Regions from separate parts of the Pseudomonas sp. CF161 genome, predicted to be linked through region 2. Evidence: riboswitches for the same ligand, from Rfam matches in the RefSeq annotation. Region 2 holds a riboswitch; each other region holds the start of a gene.
What was found. A riboswitch is a leader RNA that binds a small molecule or an ion and turns the genes downstream of it on or off. The one in region 2 is predicted to bind cobalamin.

Region 1: it holds a riboswitch for cobalamin, as region 2 does, so the genes downstream of both, CF161_RS22385 (TonB-dependent siderophore receptor) here and cobO (cob(I)yrinic acid a,c-diamide adenosyltransferase) in region 2, are expected to answer to the same signal.
Region 3: it holds a riboswitch for cobalamin, as region 2 does, so the genes downstream of both, CF161_RS21080 (bifunctional 2-polyprenyl-6-hydroxyphenol methylase/3-demethylubiquinol 3-O-methyltransferase UbiG) here and cobO (cob(I)yrinic acid a,c-diamide adenosyltransferase) in region 2, are expected to answer to the same signal.
Region 4: it holds a riboswitch for cobalamin, as region 2 does, so the genes downstream of both, CF161_RS12265 (CbtB-domain containing protein) here and cobO (cob(I)yrinic acid a,c-diamide adenosyltransferase) in region 2, are expected to answer to the same signal.

The regions. Positions count from the first base shown of each region.
Region 1 covers NZ_ATLP01000099.1:31,119-36,315, forward strand. Annotated here, with positions in the region: gene CF161_RS22375 (DUF1543 domain-containing protein) at 1-220, opposite strand, end outside; gene CF161_RS22380 (hypothetical protein) at 489-1,562, shown strand; cobalamin riboswitch at 1,602-1,807, shown strand; gene CF161_RS22385 (TonB-dependent siderophore receptor) at 1,981-4,068, shown strand; gene CF161_RS22390 (amidohydrolase) at 4,329-5,197, shown strand, end outside.
Region 2 covers NZ_ATLP01000038.1:76,112-81,308, forward strand. Annotated here, with positions in the region: gene bluB (5,6-dimethylbenzimidazole synthase) at 1-591, opposite strand, end outside; gene CF161_RS05655 (cobyrinate a,c-diamide synthase) at 588-1,937, opposite strand; gene cobO (cob(I)yrinic acid a,c-diamide adenosyltransferase) at 1,948-2,559, opposite strand; cobalamin riboswitch at 2,639-2,873, opposite strand; gene CF161_RS05665 (hypothetical protein) at 3,042-3,623, shown strand; gene CF161_RS05670 (sorbosone dehydrogenase family protein) at 3,697-5,016, shown strand; gene CF161_RS05675 (class I SAM-dependent methyltransferase) at 5,019-5,197, opposite strand, start outside.
Region 3 covers NZ_ATLP01000094.1:2,227-7,423, reverse strand. Annotated here, with positions in the region: gene CF161_RS21095 (ABC transporter substrate-binding protein) at 1-11, shown strand, start outside; gene CF161_RS21090 (ABC transporter permease) at 21-824, shown strand; gene CF161_RS21085 (ABC transporter ATP-binding protein) at 812-1,648, shown strand; partial or broken gene CF161_RS33465 (NADP-dependent oxidoreductase) at 1,766-1,938, shown strand; cobalamin riboswitch at 2,048-2,251, shown strand; gene CF161_RS21080 (bifunctional 2-polyprenyl-6-hydroxyphenol methylase/3-demethylubiquinol 3-O-methyltransferase UbiG) at 2,360-3,133, shown strand; gene CF161_RS21075 (TonB-dependent receptor) at 3,169-5,197, shown strand, end outside.
Region 4 covers NZ_ATLP01000067.1:2,659-7,855, reverse strand. Annotated here, with positions in the region: gene CF161_RS12290 (acyltransferase) at 1-771, shown strand, start outside; gene nfuA (Fe-S biogenesis protein NfuA) at 829-1,413, shown strand; gene cobM (precorrin-4 C(11)-methyltransferase) at 1,608-2,354, opposite strand; gene CF161_RS12275 (cobalamin biosynthesis protein) at 2,437-2,850, opposite strand; gene CF161_RS12270 (CbtA family protein) at 2,847-3,548, opposite strand; gene CF161_RS12265 (CbtB-domain containing protein) at 3,560-3,748, opposite strand; cobalamin riboswitch at 3,845-4,072, opposite strand; cobalamin riboswitch at 4,203-4,415, shown strand; gene cobW (cobalamin biosynthesis protein CobW) at 4,511-5,197, shown strand, end outside.

The DNA.
Region 1 (5,197 bases), on a different contig from region 2:
CCCCGGGCAGAGGCGCCAGCGGGCTCAACTGCACCTTCCACCCTTCCACGCCATCGACCTGCATCCACGAATCGATATGCAGCCCCGCCGGGCTGCCAAACCAGCCTTCGCGCAGTTGCGGGTAGGCCGCTTCCAGGCTGTCGGCGATGGCGAACACCACGTCGTGGACCTCAATCTTGGCCCTGGGGTGTTTGCCCCCCAGCATCACTACAAAAAGCATTCTGTTCCTTGGTTACCTGCCGCCGGCGGCAGCGATTTCGGGGCGACGGCCCCGGTCGGGGCTCATCAGGCAAGCGCTATATTCTTCACCATGTTGCGTCTGATTGCTCAGGTTTTACCGCGCCCGGGCCAGCCCCGCGCGGGGTGCAGCGCATTGCCGCTCAAGGCCAATCGCCAGCAGCCGATAGCCACACAGGCCATGCCATTTGCTGGCAAGGATTGCGGCGTGGGGCCCAACGGCCCCGCCATTGGACAACCAGGAGATGGTCTTGAAGCACACATTCAACGCGCTCGCGCTGGCGGCGGCACTGGTCTCGCCGACGCTGCTGGCGGCCCCGGACTTTACCGTGCATGACGTTGCACTCGGCATGCCCTATGACGAAGTCAATCTGCTGCTTCAGGAAACCTGCCCCCGGGGCTGCATGACCTACACCGGCTCCGGCCCGGCGGGCATCCATTCGCTGACGGTGTTCCTGCGCTACCAGACGATCTACTTCAGCAACACCCGGCGCACCGAGGTCAACCGCGACAAGCCCTATGAATCGGCGACCTACACCTTCGGCCCCGATCACAAGGTCATCGCCCTGGAAGCCGAGGTAAAAGGTTCGCTCACCGCCGGCAAGAAGCTCGCCGACCAGGCCCTGGCCCGTTACTCAGGCCCGCTGCAGGCGTTCACCCAGACCACCCAGGTCGCGGTACATGCCCAGGCATCGCTGGACCACCTGTCCTACCTGTATGCGCCGAACATGACCGGCAAGCAGTTCGAGCTGAGCGTGATCGAGCCTGCGCCTTCGCGCATGGCGGTGACCCGGGTCAATTACTGGGACTTCGACGCCGTGCGCGCCCTGGAAGCGGCCAAACCTGCCGATTTCGTGACTGTGCGCGGCCCCGCCGGCATGGGCCTGGTGCCCCGCGAAACCAACGCCGTGGAAGCAGCCAAGGCCCGTCGCTACCCGGCACTGGAGATCAGCACCCAGACCCAGGCCGTCAACGGCAACGACAAGGTGCAGGTGATTGCCGAGCAGCATGACGGCAATAAAAACCCGCCCAGCCAATTGCTGGTCAACGGTGCCCTGATCCGGAAGTCGGCCCTGCTCAGCGACGGCATGTCGTTCGAAGCCGTACAGCACCTGGGCGATGGGCTGTTTCTGGTGAGTGCCGCGTGGTCCGGCAATGGCTGCAGTGCCCAGGAGCAAATGCTGCTCAAGGTGGTCAACGGCAAGGGGCATCTGTCTGAACCCTTTGGCCGCTGCGAACCGCAGATCACCCAGCATGCTGGCACTACCTACTTCAACTTCGCCGAAACCGAATACGAGCCGCCGCAGACCCTGGCCACCCCCTGAAGCGGCTTTGCGCATTGACGAAGAAATTCATCAATGGTCATATGCGCGCCAGTTACAGGTGTCCCATGCCGCCGTGCATGGGATTAAACGGGAAGCCGGTGCGTCACTTCGGTGATCAGTCCGGCGCTGCCCCCGCAACGGTAAGCGAGCGAAGCATTCGACAGACCACTGTGCTCCGGCATGGGAAGGTGAATGCTTCATGACCCTCGCGAGCCCGGAGACCGGCCTGCAACTTCGTTTGGCAACCCCGCGGTGGGCGGGCGCAGTCCGGTTTGCGTGGGCGCGTGCGCCTGCGATTCCCTATGCGTTGTTCCCTCCGGGTTTCATTCTTTCCTGACTCAGTTGGAATAGCATGTCCCGCAATCCCCTGCTCCAAAGCCTCGCAAGCCGATCCCTGCCGATCACTTTTCTACCCTGCATGGCCTTTTCATCCCTGACCTTTGCCGAAACCGACCCGCGTGCGCTGGCCTTGCCGGCGACCCTGGTCAGCGAAGTCGCCAAGGGCGATGACACCTCCCTCAGCACACCGCTGCCCGCCGGTTCACGGCTGAACCTGAGCGCCCTGGAAAACCCCGCCAGCACCAGCAGCCTCGGCCAGGACGCCATCGATAACCGCAACAACCTCACGGTGCAGGACGCCGTGACCCGCTCCCCGGGCATCACCAGCATCGCCGCCCCGGGCAACGGCAACACTGCGCTGGCGGCGCGGGGCTTTACCGGGCACAGCTCGGTCATGACCCTGTTCGACGGCGCGCGCCTGTACACCGGTGCCGGCAGCCTGACGTTTCCGGTCGACCCGTGGATGGTTGAACGCATCGACGTGATCCGTGGCCCGGCCTCGGTGCTCTATGGCGAAGGCGCCACCGGAGCGGTGGTCAATGTGATCTCGAAGCAGCCCTTCGAAGGTGAAGTGCGCAACCGCCTGCGCTTGGGTTATGGCTCCAACGATCGCCAGCAACTGGGCCTGGACAGCGGCGGTTCCCTCAGCGACACCCTGAGCTATCGCCTGACCCTGAACCAGCAGCAAAGCAACGGTTGGGTCGACCACGGCGACTCGCGCAGCCTGGCCCTCAGCGCAGCCCTGCGCTGGCAGGCCAGCGATGACCTGAGCTTCACCTTCGCCCATGAGCGTGGCGACAGCGAGCCGAGCAGCTACTTCGGCACGCCCCTGCTCGACGGGCACTACCGCGACAGCCTGCGCGACAAGAACTACAACCTGCGCAACGCCGTGCAGCGCAACAACGATGAATGGACCCGGCTCAACACCAACTGGAACCTGAGCGACAGCGTCAGCGCCAGCAACCAGCTGTATTACATCAAGAGCCGCCGCCATTGGCGCAACGCCGAAACCTACAGCTGGCAACCCGCAAACGGGCAACTGCTGCGCCAGGACTATCTGGAGATCAAGCACGACCAGGAGCAGATGGGCGACCGCCAGAGCTTCACCTTCAACCATTCACTGTTCGGCCTGGACAGCCGCACGGTGGTCGGCACCGAGGTCAATAAAGTCCGTTTCGGGGTCGACAGCAACTCGCCTTACCAAGACGTCGCGGGCGGCACCATCGACCCCTGGCAGCCGACCCCGGGGTATTTCCAGAGTCAATCCAGGTTTTCCCCGCAAACCGACAGCACCACCCGCACCTTTGCCCTGTTTGCCGAGAACCGCTTGCAGCTGTCCGAGCGCTGGTCCCTGGTGACCGGCGTGCGCCGCGACCAGAACCACATCGAGCGCGACGACCAGCGTGCCGGCAGCCGCAGCGACCGCAGCCTCACGGGTGGCAACTGGCGCGCCGGGCTGGTGTTCGCGGTCACCGACCAACTGTCGCTGTACGGCCAGTATTCGACCAGCGAAGACGGGGTCGACGATCTGATCAGCCTCAATGCCGACGATCAGCAGATGGACCTGACCGAGGCCCGGCAGACCGAGTTCGGCCTCAAGCAACAGTTCTGGGACGGGCGCGGTGAATGGACCCTGGCGGCCTACCATATCGTCAAGAAAAAACTGCTCAGCAGCGACCCGGTCACGCGCCAGGCGCAACAGGTCGGCCAGCAGTCCGCCGACGGCCTGGAGGCGTCCCTGGAGCTGGCCCTGGCCCACGACTGGCAGGTCTCGGCCAATGCCGCGCTGGTGCGGGCCGAATACGACGACTTCGATGAAGTGGTGTCGGGCCAGGTGGTCTCGCGCGCCGGCAATCGCCCGAGTAACGTGCCGCGGCGCAGCGCCAACCTGTGGTTGAACAAGACCCTGAGCCAGGACCTGACAGCCGGCATGGGCCTGCGCTATGTCGACGCGCGTTATGCCAATACGGCCAACACCACCCAGGTTCCGGGCTACACCGTGCTCGACGCCAACCTCGGCTGGCAGCTGCAACGGGATGTGCGCCTGGGCCTGCAACTCAACAACCTGCTCGACCGGCGCTACGCCGTGGCCCAGCAGAACAATGGCCAGCAATGGCTGATGGGTGAACCGCGCTCGTTCTTCGTCACCGCCGACTACAGCTTCTAAGCCGGTCCACGGTCCAGCGAACGACGCTCGGGCACGTTTAACGCCGCCCAAGCTCAGCGCCGGGAGCCCCACAGGTTTCCGGCGCTGGCTGCTGGCAGAGCAGCAGACCATCAGCAACCGGCTGTTGCGCCGGGTGCATCCCTACGCCTGACCCCCCACGCAACGCCGGCCTGGCGGCCTGCAAGCGGGCTGGCATGCTTTCTGCGTTAACGCCGTTGCGCCCGACTTCGGGCCCTGCCGTTCCAACCCAGAGGCCTTGCATGAATCACTCTTTCTCCCGACTCGGCATCAGCGCCGGATTGCTGTTCTCTTCCCTGCTCCACAACACCGCCAGCGCCGCCGTGGTGGATGCCGAGCGCCTGCAGACCCTCGACCAGGATATCCGCCAGGCCACCCCGCAACTGATCGAGCTGCGCCACGATATCCATCAACACCCGGAGCTGGGCAACCGCGAAGTGCGCACCGCCAAGTTGGTGGCCGCGCGCCTGCGTGAGCTGGGCCTGGAGGTGCAGACCGACATCGGCCACACCGGCGTGGTCGGGCTGTTGCGCGGCGGCAAGCCGGGACCGGTGGTGGCCATTCGTTCCGAACTGGACGCGCTGCCGGTCACCGAGCAGACCGGCCTGCCCTATGCCTCGACCGTGACCCAGACCTACAGCGGCAATGACTTCAGCCAGGCGGGAAAGAAAGTCGGGGTCATGCACGCCTGCGGCCACGATGCGCACATCGCCATTGTGCTGGGGGTGGCCCAGGTCCTGGCGGCGCGCAAGGACAGCCTGCCCGGCAGCGTCAAGTTCATTTTCCAGCCGGCCGAAGAAGGCGTGCCGGTGGGAGAAACCGGCGGTGCCCGGCTGATGATCGAGCAAGGGGTGCTGGCCAACCCGGCGCCGCAAGCCATCTTCGGCCTGCACGTGGGGCCGGGGGTGTCCGGCACCCTTTCGGTGAGTCGCCAACGCACCACCGCCGCCTCGGACAACTTCGTCGCCACCATCACCGGCGAGCAGACCCACGGCGCCTTCCCCTGGGCCGGGATCGACCCCTTCCCCCTGGCGGCGCAGATCATCCTCGGCTGGCAGACCATCCCCAGCCGCCAGGTGAACCTGGTGGCCCTGCCCGCCCCGGTGATCTC
Region 2 (5,197 bases):
CCAGCCTTCCAGTGCCAGCATCGGCGCCGGGTAAAACTCGGTGACCGGCCCCAGGCACAGCACTGCCAGGGGCTTGGCGCCGGGCGGCAACCCCAGCAGGTCAGCCAGGGCCTGGGGTTCGAACAGCGATACCCAGCCCATGCCCAGGCCCTCGGCCCGCGCCGCCAGCCACAGGTTCTGGATCGCGCAGGACAGCGAGGCCATGTCCATTTCCGGCAGCGTACGGCGGCCGAAGATGTGCCGCTCACGCCCGTCCATCAAGGCCGCCACCAGCACCTCGGCACAATCGTTGATGCCCTCGACCTTGAGTTTCATGAACTCATCGGAGCGCTCGCCCAGGGCCTCGGCGGTGCGCACCCGCTCTTCTTCCACCAACTGCTGGATATTGCCGCGCAGCTCAGGGTTGCTGATGCGGATAAAACGCCACGGCTGCATCAGGCCGACACTGGGCGCCTGGTGCGCGGCCTCGAGCAGGCGCTGCAACAGCACCGGCTCGACGCTGCCACCGGCGAAGTGGCGCATATCACGCCGCTCGGCAATGGCCCGATAGACCGCGGCCCGTTCGACAGCCGAAAAAGCATTGTCGGTCATGAAAGTTCAGCTACCGCTGGCGCCGGCTTGCCGACAGTCGCCAGCAACGGCTGCGGGGCGAACAGCGCCGCCACCGCCGCCGGGTTGGACGGGAAATAGAAGTGCACATACGAGGCGGTCATCCGCCCATCGCGATACACCGCCTCGGCGCCACGCCCGCCATTGGGGCTCACGCCACGGGCAATCGGCGTCAGTTCGGTATTGGTCAGCGAATGGTGGTAGGTGTGGCCGCGCAAGGTGCCTTCCGGCAACTGCACGTCCTGCAGGGCCAGGGCCGCCAGGCGCTTTTGCATCACCGCGTCACCGGGCAGCAGCCCCAGCAGACGGGCACTGTGGCCCTCGACATCAGTCAGGGAATCGAGCAGGTAGAGCATGCCGCCACATTCGGCGAGCAAGGGTTTGCCGGCGCCGTGGTGGGCGCGGATCGCCGCGAGCATCGCGCTGTTTTCGGCCAGGGCCTGGTGATGCAGTTCCGGGTAGCCACCGGGCAGGTACAGGCTGTCGGCAGGCGGCAGCTCGCGGTCGTGGATCGGCGAAAAGAATGACAACTCGGCGCCCATCGCCCGCAGCAGGTCCAGGCTCGCGCCATAGGTGAAGGCAAAGGCCTCGTCCCGGGCCACGGCGATGCGCACTCCAGCCAGCAACGGCTCGGCGTTCACTCGCTCGGGGGCGGCGAAGGTGACCGCTGGCGGCAGCGCCACTTCGCAGCTGCCGGCCAGGGCCTGCGCCGCCGCGTCCAGGCGCAGGTCGAGGTCGTTGAGTTCTCGGGCCTGCACCAGCCCCAGGTGACGACTCGGCAGTTCGATACCGGTCTCCCGGGACAAAGCGCCATACCAGCGCAAGCCTTCGGTCAGGCTGCCTTCGAGCAACTGGGCATGGCGCAGGGTGCCGACCCGATTGGCCAGCACGCCGGCGAATGGCAAGTCCGGCTGGTAGCGCGCCAGCCCCAGAGCCAGGGCGCCGAAGGTCTGGGCCATGGCCGTGCCGTCGATCACCGCCAGCACCGGCACGCCAAAATGCCGCGCCAGGTCGGCGCTGGACGGCGTGCCGTCGAACAGGCCCATGACCCCTTCGATCAGAATCAGGTCCGCCTCGGCGGCGGCCTCCCACAACAGGCGACGGCTCTCTTGCTCGCCGACCATCCACATATCCAGTTGGTACACCGGCGCGCCGCTGGCACGCTCGAGGATCATCGGGTCGAGAAAGTCCGGGCCGCACTTGAACACCCGGACCTTGCGCCCCTGGTTGCGGTGCAGGCGCGCCAGGGCGGCGGTCACGGTGGTTTTGCCCTGGCCGGACGCCGGGGCGGCGATCAATACCGCCGGGCAATGACGAGCATCACTCATGCTCGGGCACTCACAGTTCCACCCCTTTCTGCGCCTTGATCCCGGCCTGGAACGCATGTTTGACCACGCCCATTTCGGTGACGGTGTCCGCCAGTTCGATCATTTCCGGCTTGGCGCCGCGACCGGTGACCACCACGTGCTGCATCGGTGGACGGGCCTGCAGGTCGCTGAGCACCTGGTCCAGGTCGAGGTAACCGTGCTTGAGGGCGATGTTCAGCTCATCGAGCACCACCAGGCCGATGGCCGGGTCGCGCAGTAACTGACGGGACACTTCCCAGGCAGCCTCGGCAGCGGCGATATCGCGCTGGCGGTCCTGGGTCTCCCAGGTGAAGCCCTCGCCCATCACATGAAAACGCACCTGTTCCGGGAAGCGCCGGAAAAACAACTCTTCCCCGGTGCTGTTGCGGCCCTTGATGAATTGCACCACGCCGCATTGCATGCCGTGGCCCATGGAGCGGGCGAGCATGCCAAAGGCCGAGCTGCTCTTGCCTTTGCCATTGCCGGTCAGCACCAGCAGCAGCCCGCACTCGTTCGGCGAGTTGGCGATGCGTTCATCGATCACGGCTTTTTTGCGCAACATGCGCGCCAGATGGCGCTCGTCACGATCGGGGGATTGGGTCATGGGGCAGCTCTCCGTTGGGGCTGGATAACGGGGGGCAGGAATAGAAATAGAAGGCGCAAGCCTGGCATCGCCCACCGTGATGCCGTTGGATGGATCAGGCCGGTCTCCGGGCTTGTGAGCAGCACTAATGCCGAACCGCGCGCCTTCCCATGTCAGTTCGACACAGTGGCACCAAGCGCGGTCTTGACTCACTTACCGTTGCGGGGGCAGCGCCGGAATCGTCGCCCGTTCCTGTTCGGAACACGCACTCACCGGCTTCCCTGTTTCACCCTGTCGACCCATGGCCACAGAGCACCTGAAACAAGTCGCGAAGGTTAGAGGGTTGGGGGTGGAGCGTCAATTAAAGCCGGCCGTCGGCGAGCGCGAAGCACTGCACCAGATCAATAAAATGACGCCAATCTTGTGCCACACTGCAAGCAGTGATATCAAATAGCCACAATCTGGCTACCCAAATCTATCTGACAAAAACAAGGGTGAGTTCAATGCAAGGCATGATCATCAGCAATCCGAAACTGGAGTTTCTGCGCCCGATGCTGGAGCGCTGGTTTGATTGCATTGACCGCTACAACGAGGTGCGCGGCGACAACGAATGCCCGTACTGGTTTGATGAACAGGCCAACCTCGGCCTGCTGTCGGCCGCCGCCTGGATGGCAGAAATGGTCACCTTGCAGCACAGCCCGAGCAAAAAGCAGCTCGAAGAAGGCAATCGCAATGGCCGCGCCGACCTGTACCTGGCCACCCGCGAGGAACGCGCTTTCCTCAAGGTCAGCCAGCGCTGGCCACGGGTCAACAACCTGCAACTGACCCAGGCCCTGCTGGATGTCAGCAGTGATGCCAGAACCATCGCCTACCCCAATGAGCTGCGGCTGGGCTGCCTGTTTATCGCCCCACTCAAGGCCCAGCACAGCGCCACACCGGAAGAACTCCAGGACATGCTCGACGACCTGCAAAAGGAACACACCTGCGCCGTTGCCTGGTACTTCCCCTACGCCTACCGCAAGCTGCACAACGACAGCGGCAACTACCACCCCGGGGTCGCCGTGCTGTTCAAAGAGGCCCGCTGATCAGGTTGAACCATCGACTGGCTATGCTCCTCTATGAATACAACGACTCCAGTGCATTCATAGGGACATCGGCATGCTCATCAAGCCCCAAATCGCTCTTCTGATCGCCGTCGCCGCGGGCCTTGCCGGCTGCGGCGAAACCTCCACCCTGCAAGTGTCGGACGGCACCGGCCCGTCACCGCAATTGCCGGAGCCGAATAAAACCCTGATCCCCACGGTGAATATCGCGCCAGCCATCGGCTGGCCCGAGGGCGCCACGCCCATCGCCGCGCCAGGCACCCGGGTCGCGGCATTCGCCGAAAAACTCGATCACCCACGCTGGCTCTATGTGCTGCCCAATGGCGACGTGCTGGTGGCCGAGACCAACGCCCCGCCCAAGCCCGATGACAGCAAAGGCATCCGTGGCTGGGTCATGGAGAAGGTCATGGGTCGGGCCGGCGCCGGCGTGCCGAGCGCCAACCGCATCACCTTGCTGCGCGACCAGGACCACGACGGAGTGGCGGAAACCCGCACCGTATTCCTCGAGAACCTGAACTCACCGTTCGGCATGGCCCTGGTCGGCAACGACCTGTACGTGGCCGATACCGATCAGTTGCTGCGCTTCCCCTATAAAGACGGTGAAACCTCCATCAGCGCACCGCCGACCAAAGTCGTCGACCTGCCGGGCGGCCCCCTCAACCACCACTGGACCAAGAACGTGATTGCCAGCAAGGACGGCAGCAAGCTTTACGTTACGGTCGGCTCCAACAGCAACGTCGGTGAAAACGGCCTGGACCAGGAGCAGGGACGGGCAGCGATCTGGGAAGTGGATCGCGCCACGGGCAATCATCGGATCTTCGCCTCGGGCCTGCGCAACCCCAACGGCCTGGCCTGGGAGCCCCACAGCGGGCAACTCTGGACCGCGGTCAACGAGCGCGATGAAATCGGCAGCGACCTGGTGCCGGACTACATTACTTCGGTCAAGGACGGCGCCTTCTATGGCTGGCCATTCAGCTACTACGGGCAGCACGTGGATGTGCGGGTCTCGCCACAGAATCTCGACCTGGTGGCCAAGGCCATCGCTCCGGATTATGCCGTCGGGCCGCACACCGCCTCACTCGGCCTGACCTTTGCCGAAGGCAGCAAGTTGCCAGCCTTCACCCAGGGCGCGTTTATCGGCCAGCACGGCTCATGGAACCGCAAGCCCCACAGTGGCTACAAAGTGATTTTCGTCCCGTTCAGCGACGGCAGGCCTCAGGGACAACCGGTGGATGTGCTCACGGGCTTTCTCAGCGACGACGAAAAAGCCATGGGCCGCCCGGTCGGGGTAGTGATCGATCAGCAGGGCAGCCTGTTAGTGGCTGACGATGTCGGCAACAAGATCTGGCGCGTGTCGCCAGCCAAGGCGCAATGACCTCAGCGCTTGCGGCACAAGGTCAGACCATCCCCCAGGGGTAACAGCGACAGATCGACACGCGGGTCATCCTTCAAGGCGCGATTGAGTGCCTGGATGGCCTGGGTGTCGGCGCTGTCCGGCTCGACCTGCAGCACCCTGCCGCTCCACAAGGTGTTATCAAACACCGCCAGCCCGCCCA
Region 3 (5,197 bases), on a different contig from region 2:
GCCCGAAATAGGAGCTCGCCATGTCCAAGCGCAATTCGTGGCTGAACCGCTGCCTGACGCCCAAGACCGGCTTGCCGATCCAGGTGGTCTGGAGCGCCAGCGCCCTGGCCTGGGGCCTGCTGATCGGCTTGTGGGCGTTTCTGTCCTACGGCGGCGTGGTCCCGGCGATGTTCCTGCCGACCCCGGGGGCGGTGTTCGACGCCGCCCTGCGCCTGGCCCGCGACGGCACCCTGGGGCCCCATGTCTGGGCCAGCGTCGAGGTGGTGATGATCGGCTTCGTGATCTCATCCCTGGTGGCGGTGCCCATCGGGCTGCTGATGGGCAGCTTCCGGGTGGTGCAGGCGTTTCTCGAACCCCTGGTGAACTTTATCCGCTACCTGCCGGTGACCTCGTTCGTGCCGCTGTTCATCCTGTGGATCGGCATCGGCCTGGAGCAGCGGGTGTCGATCATTATTTTCGGCGTGTTCTTCCAGCAGCTGGTGATGATCGCCGACGTGTCCAAGGGCATTTCCAAGGACCTGATCAACGCCTCCTACACCCTGGGTTCGAGCCGCGTCGACGCGGTGCTGCACGTGATCGCCCCGGCATCGCTGCCGGGGGTACTCGACACCTTGCGCGTGACCATGGGCTGGGCCTGGACCTACCTGGTGGTGGCCGAACTGGTGGCCGCCTCCAGCGGCCTGGGCTACCTCAGCCTCAAGGCCATGCGCGGGTTCCAGGTCGATGTGATTTTCCTGGCGATCGCCGTGATCGGCCTGCTGGGCCTGGTCACCGATCAACTGTTCAGATTCCTCCGTTTGAAGGTGGCCGCATGGGCTCAGTAACCGCAACCTCTCCCACCCAACTCACCCAGGCCCGCATCGCCCCGCAGCCGGCGCCGCAACTGCGGGTGGACCAGGTCACCCTGCAATACAAGACCCCGTCGGGCAGCACCTTCACCGCCCTGGAACAGGTGTCGTTCGAGGTGCCCGACCAGCAATTTGCGGTACTGGTCGGCCCCTCGGGCTGCGGCAAGTCGAGCCTGCTATACCTGACGGCAGGCCTGGCCGAGCCGACTTCGGGCGAAATCTACGTCGGTGGCCAGCAGGTGGATGGGCCCGGTGCCGATCGCGGCATGGTGTTCCAGGGCTACACCCTGTTTCCATGGCTGACGGTGCGCAAGAACATCGAGTTCGGCCTCAAGCGCCGTGGCGTGCCGGCGGCGGAGCGCAAGGAGATCGTCGAGCACTACCTGAATGAAGTCGGCCTGCTGCGCTTTGCCGATAACTATTCCAAGCAACTCTCGGGGGGGATGATGCAACGCGTGGCCATCGCCCGGGCCCTGGCCAACGACCCGCAGATCCTGCTGATGGACGAACCCTTCGGCGCCCTCGACAGCCAGACCCGGTTGCAGATGCAGCAACTGCTGCTCAAGGTCTGGGAGCACAGCAAGAAAACCGTGCTGTTCGTGACCCACGATATCGACGAGGCGATCCTGCTCGGCGACCGGATCTTCGTCATGGGCGCCCGCCCCGGGCGGATCAAGGAAGTGCTCGACGTGCCCATCGGCCGCCCGCGCAACCTGGACATGGTCATGGACCCGGACTTTATCCGCATGAAGCGCAACATCTTCCACCTGCTGCACGACGGGCCCGAGGACGATCACTAACGGCGCGGCACCCGCCGCCTAGTCAGCCGATGCAGGCGGCAGCTATTCAAGGATATGGGTCCGGCACACTGCCAGGATTTCATCGGCCAGCGGCAAATCATCCGGACACGCTCGGGATTGATCCAGCCGTACCGCCTGCCCCTGATTTTGGGCAACGACCTGGCCGGCGTGGTGCTGCGGCTGGGCGCCGAGGTCGACGCTTCAAGTCGAAGGACGAGGTCTACGGGCGCCCTCCCCAGGCCCCTATCGGCACCGTCGCCGTGCGGATTGCCATGCCCGAGAAAGCCCTGAAGTCTGTCGCACAGGGATGCGCCAACGACAAGGAGGTCATCAAGCACCTAAGCCGCAAGCTTCAAGCTTGCGGCTTAGGTTGCTTGACGCTGCCGCCCGCCAATGGTCAGATGCGCGCCAGTTTCAGGTGTCCGCAGCCGTCGTGCTGCGGGTGAAACGGGAAGCCGGTAGGCCCTTTGGGGCGAGTCCGGCGCTGCCCCCGCAACGGTATGCGAGCGAAACATTCACACAGCCACTGTGCCTCGGCATGGGAAGGCGAATGTTTCATGCCCCTCGCGAGCCCGGAGACCGGCCTGATCCCTACATGGCAATCCGCGGTGGGCGGGTGCAGGCCTTGGCGTGCGTAGGCTGTTCCCTGCCCGTCACTTTCTGCTTCAGCTCCCGCGGGTGGCCCGACCAGGCTCAACCCGGCGCTTCCCGATGACGCTTTGCACCCCGCCCCGCCCTGCTCCCTTTGTCTGGCCCGACCACGAAGCGGCGTTTTATGCCGAGCATCTGGCCGCCTCCAACTATGTCGAACGTGTCGGCGGCTGCCTGCTGCAACTGCTCGGCCCGCAGCGGCAACTGCTGGATATCGGTGCCGGTTCGGGGATTCTCGGGCGGCATCTGCTGGCCCCCGGTGGCCAGTGGACCGTGGTCGAACCCAACGCCTACATGGGCCACTGCATCGAGCGCCTCGCGGCCCGTGCACCGGCCGTGACCCTGAGCCTGCACCCGGGTCTCTGGCAAGACATCGCTGACCTGGGCCTGGCGCCGGCACAGACCGTGCTCTGCGCCAACCTCCCGGTCAGCGACGGCCAGGCCCAGGCCTTTCTCGAGCGGGTGCGGCCCCTGGCCCGCGGCACCCTGGTGTGGAACCTGCCGGCCCAGGAAGGCCCGCGCACCTATTGCCTGTCGGGGTTCCTGCCGCCGCAATTGCACCGCAGCGACATGACCCCGGGTTATCAGCTGACCCTGGCCGAGCTGCCGGCCAGCGCCCAGCCCGACGAGATTCACTTCACCGACTGGGCGTTCAGCACGCTGTTCGCCACCCCCGAAGCAGCCCTGATGCATTTCAGGGAGAAGCTCGGCGCCCTCGATGGCGCGGCGCTGGGGCTGCTTGAACGGCATTTGCAGGATCACCTGCAACCGGCCCCGGGGGGCTGGCTGGCCAGCGCCCCGAAACGCGCCGCCAGCTTGCTCTGGCACGCGTGAACTCTCCCATAAGAACCTGCCTGCGGACCTGCCCCATGCCAAGCCTGCGCCACACCTTCGCCCTGCCCCTGTTGCTGGGCACCAGCCTCGCCACCCAGGCCGCCGACAACCCGTCGGTGCTGCAGATGGACACGACCCTGGTCAGCGCCCCCCGGGCCGGCGAGTCGCTCAAGGACGTCACCAGCACCGTGCAGGTGATCGACAGCGAACAGATCGAACGCTCCTCGGCGCGCAACCTGACCGACCTGCTGGCGGAAAACGCGGTGGGCTTTTTCAGCGAATGGACCCCGGGCCAGACCTCGATCAACATCCGCGGCGGCAATACCGATGGCCAGGGCCGGGACTTTCGCAGCCAGGTGACGGTGCTGGTCAACGGGCGCCGGGCCGGCACGGCGAATATTTCCAAGCTGTCGCCGGCCCAGGTCGCGCGCATTGAAGTGATCCGTGGCCCGGCCTCGGTGATCTATGGCAGCCAGGCCATCGGGGGCGTGATCAACATCATCACCCGCAATGGCCGCAACACCGAAGGCGGCGGCGCGACCCTGCAGGGCGGCTCCTGGGGCCTGGCCCAGGGCAGCCTGTTCCAGAGCGGCGCGTCCGGGCCGCTGGATTACTACCTGGGCCTGGACAGCGGTCGGCGCGGTGACTATCAGAGCCGCGACGGCACCCAGGAAAACACCGCGTGGAAACGCCGGGGCGGGTTATTGGCCCTGGGCTATGACCTGTCCGATGACCAGCGCCTGGACCTGACCCTGCGCTCGGACGGCATCTACGACGCGGGCTTTCGCGGTTCGCAATGGGACTACAACAACTACGACAACCGCTATAACCAGTCCCTGGAAGCCAACTGGACCGCCAAGCCGAGCGACTGGCTGAACTGGGCGGCCCAGGTCTACGCCCTGCGCGATGTCGACGACCTGCACTGGGGTTCCGAGCGCCAGGGCAACGGCAGCCCCGGGTTCAGCAAGGACCATATCGAGCGCCGCCTGGACGCCTATGGCCTGAAGCTGACGCCGCAGTTGCTGCTGGGCCCCGGCACCGACCTGCTGCTGGGCCTGGACCTGGAAAAAAGCACACTGCGCAATGATCGTTTCCGCGTGGCCATGAACGGCTCCACCAGCAGCCAGGTGGCGCCCTACGACATCAACTCCGATGACCTCAGCGCCGCACTCTACGCCGAGCTGATCCAGCGCCTGATGGACGACCGCCTGACCCTGCGCGCCGGTTCGCGCTACAGCTATGGCCGCTCGAGCACGGTCAAGACCGACTACATGCCGACCCTCGAAGAGCAGACCCGCAGTTTCGATGAAGTCACCTACAGCCTCGGCGCCGCCTTCGAGGCCATGCCCGGGGTCAAGCTGCGGGCCGGGGTTTCCACCGGATTCCGCGCACCACTGGCAGGCGAGCTGGCGGCCGACTTCACCACCACCAGCGGCAGCCAGACCCTGGGCAATGCCGACCTCAAGCCCGAGACCAGCCTGCAATACGAAACCGGCATTACCCTGACCAGCCGCTACCAGTTCTTCGACCTGGCGCTGTTCCAGAACCGGATCCAGGACCGCATCACCAGCCGGCCCCTGGGCGGCAACGTCAGCCAGTACGTGAACGGCGACGGCGACGCGGTGATCCGTGGCCTTGAAGCGCAATGGCAATACGACCTGGCCCGCGCCCTGGCCCTGGGTGACGAACGCATCCTGCGGATCAACAGCAACGCCAACTGGAACTTCGACATGGACGACAAGGGCGCCGCCAGCACCCTGACCGGCCCGCACCGCGAGCAGATCCAGCGCATGTACCAATACCAGGCCAGCCTCGGCCTGACCTATGGCCGCGAACGTGATTGGGACCTGGGGCTGAACGGGATCCTGCGCGGCCCGGTGTACTATCGCACCGAAGAGCGGCTGCTCAACCCGGATCCCAACTACGTGTACCGCAAGGCGCCGTTCTGGGTCTTCAACCTGCGCGGCAACTACACCCTGAGCCAGCAGCTGAGCCTGTTCGGCGGGGTCAACAACCTGTTCGACATCGACCGCAGCAGCCTGTTTATCGCCACCGGCAATGATT
Region 4 (5,197 bases), on a different contig from region 2:
CTGATGGGGTTGCTGGTGGTGGTGGCGCGGCCGGCGTTTGCCGATCAGAGCGTCGATTGGCGGCACTTGCTGCTGTCGCTGCTGTTTATCCCGACCCAGAACCCGGGTGGGTATGGCCTCTACCCGACCCTGAATGTCGGCTGGACCCTGAACTACGAAATGCTGTTTTACCTGCTGTTCGCCTGGACCTTGCTGTTTCGCCTGAACCTGCGGTTGCTGATCGTCGCGGCGCTGCTGTTTGCCGTGAGCCAGGCCTGGACCGGGTTTGGCTGGGTCAGCGATTTTTATCGCTCGGACATCGTTTATGAGTTTCTGCTGGGTATCGGGCTGGGCATGCTCTATCGCCGGGGCTGGATCAAGCCCGGGCTGTGGCTGCCGCTGCTGCTGATCGGCGGCGCGCTGCTGGCGATCTACCAGCTGCCACCACAGCCGCGGGTGCTGGCCTGGGGCCTGCCGAGTGCCGTGATCGTCGCGTCGAGCATGGCGCTGGAGCGTTATTTCCAGCACAACCGCCTGCTCAAGGTGCTGGGGGACAGCTCGTACTCGGTGTACCTGATGCATGTGCTGGTGCTGTCCCTGGGGGGCTATGTGGCACAACGCTATGGCCTCAACCCCTATGGGGTGTTTGCCGGGTGCGTGCTGATCATCGGCCTGGCCGCCTGGGGCAGTTACGAATGGGTGGAGAAACGCAGCTATCAGTGGCTCAAGCGCTGGGCCGACGCACCGGCCGCTGCCCGCCCGGCCCTGGCGTTAACCCGACAAAAACCCTAGGACTTTGTACGGCGCGCCGATTGGCGTAAACTCCGCCCACGCCTGCGAGGAATTTCCATGACCGCTATTACCATTACCGACGCCGCCCACGATTACCTGGCTGATCTGCTCTCCAAGCAGAACACCCCGGGTATCGGGATCCGCGTCTTTATCACCCAGCCAGGAACTCAGTACGCCGAGACCTGCATCGCCTATTGCAAGCCGGGCGAAGAAAAACCCGAAGACAAGGCCATTGGCCTGAAGAGCTTCACCGCTTATATCGATTCGTTCAGCGAAGCCTTCCTCGATGATGCGGTGGTCGACTACGCCACCGACCGCATGGGCGGCCAACTGACCATCAAGGCGCCCAATGCCAAGGTGCCCATGGTCAACGCCGATAGCCCGGTCAACGAGCGCATCAACTACTACCTGCAAACCGAGATCAACCCGGGGCTGGCCAGTCACGGCGGCCAGGTCAGCCTGATCGACGTGGTTGAAGACGGCATCGCCGTGCTGCAATTCGGCGGCGGCTGCCAGGGCTGCGGCCAGGCCGACGTGACCCTGAAGGAAGGCATCGAGCGCACCTTGCTCGAGCGTATCCCGGAGCTCAAGGGGGTCCGCGACGTGACCGACCACACGCAGAAAGAAAACGCCTACTACTAAGTAAGGCGTTCACTGCACCCAAAAAAACGGCGCCCCGTGAGCGCCGTTTTTTTATGGGCCAGAAAAGGCGCCTTCAACCCCGGGCAACGGAGTGCGCTGTGCGGGCGGGGAGCATGCGTGTGGCGAGGGAGCTTGCTCCCGCTCGGCCGCAAAGCGGCCGCTGCAACTCGTCAGCCCCGATTTCCCCGCACGCCCTACGGGCGATACAAATGCGCATGCCCCGCGCGATACAGCGACGACTCGCTGAAATGATCCGTCGCCAGCACCCGGCCCACCAGAATCAAGGCAGTGCGGCGAAAGCCCTTGGCCGCCACTTTCTGCTCGATGTCGTTCAGGGTGCCCAGCACCCAGTCCTGATCCGGCCAGGTGGCGCGATGGACCACGGCAATCGGGCAGTCGGCGCCGTAGTGGGGCAGCAGTTCGGCGACGATTTTCTGCAGGTGGTTGACCCCCAGGTGAATCGCCATGGTCGCGCCATGCTGGGCCAGGCTGGAGAACTCCTCGCCAGGGGGCATCGCCGTCTTGTCGGCGTAGCGGGTCAGGATCACGCTTTGCGACACGTCCGGCAGGGTCAGTTCCGCCCCGAGCAACGCGGCGCAGGCGGCGGTGGCGGTGACCCCGGGGATGATTTCAAAGGGAATCTGCAATTGGCGCAGGTGGCGGATCTGCTCGCCGATGGCGCCATACAGGCTGGGGTCGCCGGAATGCACCCGGGCCACGTCCTGGCCCTTGGCATGGGCGTCCTTGATCAGTTCGATGATCTGTTCCAGGTGCAACTCGGCGCTGTTGACCAGCAGTTCGGCGCTATGCCCCGCCAGCACCGCCTCGGGCACCAGGGAGCCGGCGTAGATAATCACCGGGCAGCGATGGATCAGCCGCTGGCCCTTGACGGTGATCAGCTCCGGGTCGCCGGGGCCGGCGCCGATAAAAAAGACGGTCATGGCTGTTTCCTGTGAAAAAAGGGGTCAAGGCAAGCCTGCAGATGAAGATTGCTCATGATCAACGCGGGGGATTATCGGGATTTTAGCCGCAGCAGGCCATGGCCAGGGTCGCCTGGGCGTACTTTTGGCGGCGGATCAGCAGTTTCGCCGGGCTCTGCGCCAGGCGTTCGGCCAGGGCCAGGGCAGCGCTTTCGGCCACGCCATAGCAGCCGGTGCGTTCGTAGGCGATTTCCGAGCGGTGGCTCAGTTGCAGCGCGTAGGGCGTGAGCTGCGAGCTGCTGAAGCAGGTCAGGGGCAGGGCCAACTGCTCGGCCAGTTGCAGCAGGCCGGGCTCTTCGCGTTTCAGGTCGATACTGGCCAGGCCCCGGACCTGATCCAGCCCGAAGCCATGGGTTTCCAGGACCTGGTCGAGCAAGGCGCGCAGCGTGTCCACCGGGCAGCCGCGCTGGCAACCCAGGCCGACCACCAGGGCCGGCGCTGCGTGCCCTTCACTCATGCCGCGTAGTGACCCGCGCTTTTACGCCGGAACAACCAGGCGCTGATCAGGCCCAGGGCCAGCCAGAACACCGCATTGGTCAGTTGCGAGGCGATTTTGAACTGTGCTTCCAGAGCCTCCGGAGCCAGCATCGAGTGCACTTCCGGCTGTGGTGCGCCAATGATGTGCGGCACGGCAATGATGGCGACACCGAGCACTTTCAGCAGCCAGTGCTGGGCAAACACGATCAGCGCGATGCCGACGGCGGTCGAGGCCGCGGTGCCGACCCACCAGATCTGCCGTTGCGCCAGGTCCGCGGCAGCGGTGCCCGGCAGCTCGGGCGGCAGGCCCAGGGTCGGCGCCAGGCAGAAGGTGGCGTAACCGGCCAGCCCCCACAGCAGCCCCTGGGAGGTGCGATTCGGCGCGCGCAGGGTGTACAGGCCGGCGAGCATCAGGGCGAAGCCGACGGCCACCACCAGATTGCCGCCAGTGGTCGACAGCACGCGCTGCCAGCCATCTTCCGGCTCCCAGGCTTCGGCATCGTGGGTGTGGCCGGCCATGGCGCCTTCGGCGTGTTCATGGACTTCAGTGGCCGGGGCCTTTTCGTAGGTTTCGGCCTGCAGAATCAGCGGGGCGACCCAGAAGCTTTGCAGCAGGGTCAGCAACAGGGCGGCCAGCAGCCCGGTAAAACCTGCGGTTTGCGCAATACGCTTGATCATGTCAGCAGCTCTCAATGGCACGGGAAGGCGGAGCTGTGACGGGTATCGTGGGCGGCGTTGTGCACCGCTTCGATATGGGAGAACCCGGCGAAATACACCAGGCACGCGCCGAGGATCGAGGCACCGATGGCGGCGACCAGGCGTTGGCTCAGGGTGGAGGTGCTGCTGGCGGATTGACTGGTGCTGCTGATGATCGACATGGCGCATCCCTCTGGTTATCAGCGGGTGGATCGAACGCAGCAAAACCCCGCGCGCCGGGCGCACAGGGAATTAACAGCGCCCGCCCACCGCGGGTTTGTTATGTGTCTATTGCGGGCCGGTCTCCGGGCTCGCGAGGGGCGGGGCTTGCGCCTGGCCTGCAAGAATCGCCTTCCCATGCCGGATGCCCGGCGCAGTGGATCTGATTCTTCGCTCGCTTACCGTTGCGGGGGCAGCACCGGACTGGTCAAGGCCTTGAGTAAGGCACGTGACGCACCGGTTTCCCGTTTCACCCTGTGAAGGGCACCCGTAACAAGGTGTGTAGGAGAGCATGGGCGGGGGAGGGCCGTCAATTGCCACTCTTTCGCAATGGCGCCGGGACCGGATGCTGGTTTCTCCCCACGCCGGCGGCCGGAGCTTGCCGACAATGCGCATTGACCGGCCCCCGCGCTCTGCGTAGCCTTGCGCACTCGAGGTTCTTCGGCGCAGTCGGCCGAAGCTAAGAAGGGAACGCGGTCCAAGCCGCGGCTGCCCCCGCAACTGTAAAGGGTCATGGTTGATGCACAGCCACTGCACGCGTCTCAAGGCGTTGGCGGGAAGGCGCGTCAATCGTCGGTTACCACCGGCACACCCTCAGCCAGGAGACCTGCCTCGTGACGAATTCTCACTACAACCGGGCGGGGTGATCCGGTGGCGAACTCTTCCGCGCAGCCATTGCCGCGGTTTTCGTCCCGTATGCCCGCCACCTTGCCAAAGGGCATCCGATGAAAACACTGGCCAAACTTCCCGTCACCATCGTCACCGGCTTCCTTGGCTCGGGCAAAACCACCTTGCTGCGGCACATGCTCGACAACGCCCAGGGGCGCCGGATCGCGGTGATCGTCAACGAATTTGGCGAGCTGGGCATCGACGGTGAAATCCTCAAGCAATGCTCCATCGGCTGTACTGAAGAAGAAGCCAGCGGCCGGGTCTACGAGCTGGCCAACGGCTGCCTGTGCTGCACCGTGCAGGAAGAATTCTTCCCGGTGATGCGCGAACTGGTAGCCCGGCGCGGCGACCTTGACCACATCCTGATCGAAACCTCGGGCCTGGCCCTGCCAAAACCCCTGGTCCAGGCCTTCCAGTGGCCGGAAATCCGCAGCGCCTGCACCGTCGACGCGGTGATCACCGTGGTCGACAGCCCGGCCGTGGCCGCCGGCACCTTCGCCGCCTTCCCGGACCAGGTCGATGCCCAGCGCAAGCTCGACCCCAACCTGGACCACGAATCGCCGCTGCACGAGCTGTTCGCCGACCAACTGGCCAGCGCCGACCTGGTGATTCTCAACAAGGCCGACCTGATCAGCGCCGAAGACCTGGCAAAAGTGCGCCTGGAAGTGGCCGAAGAGCTGCCGCCAGCGGTCAAGGTCATCGAAGCCAGCAGCGGTCGCCTGCCGCTGGACGTGTTGCTGGGC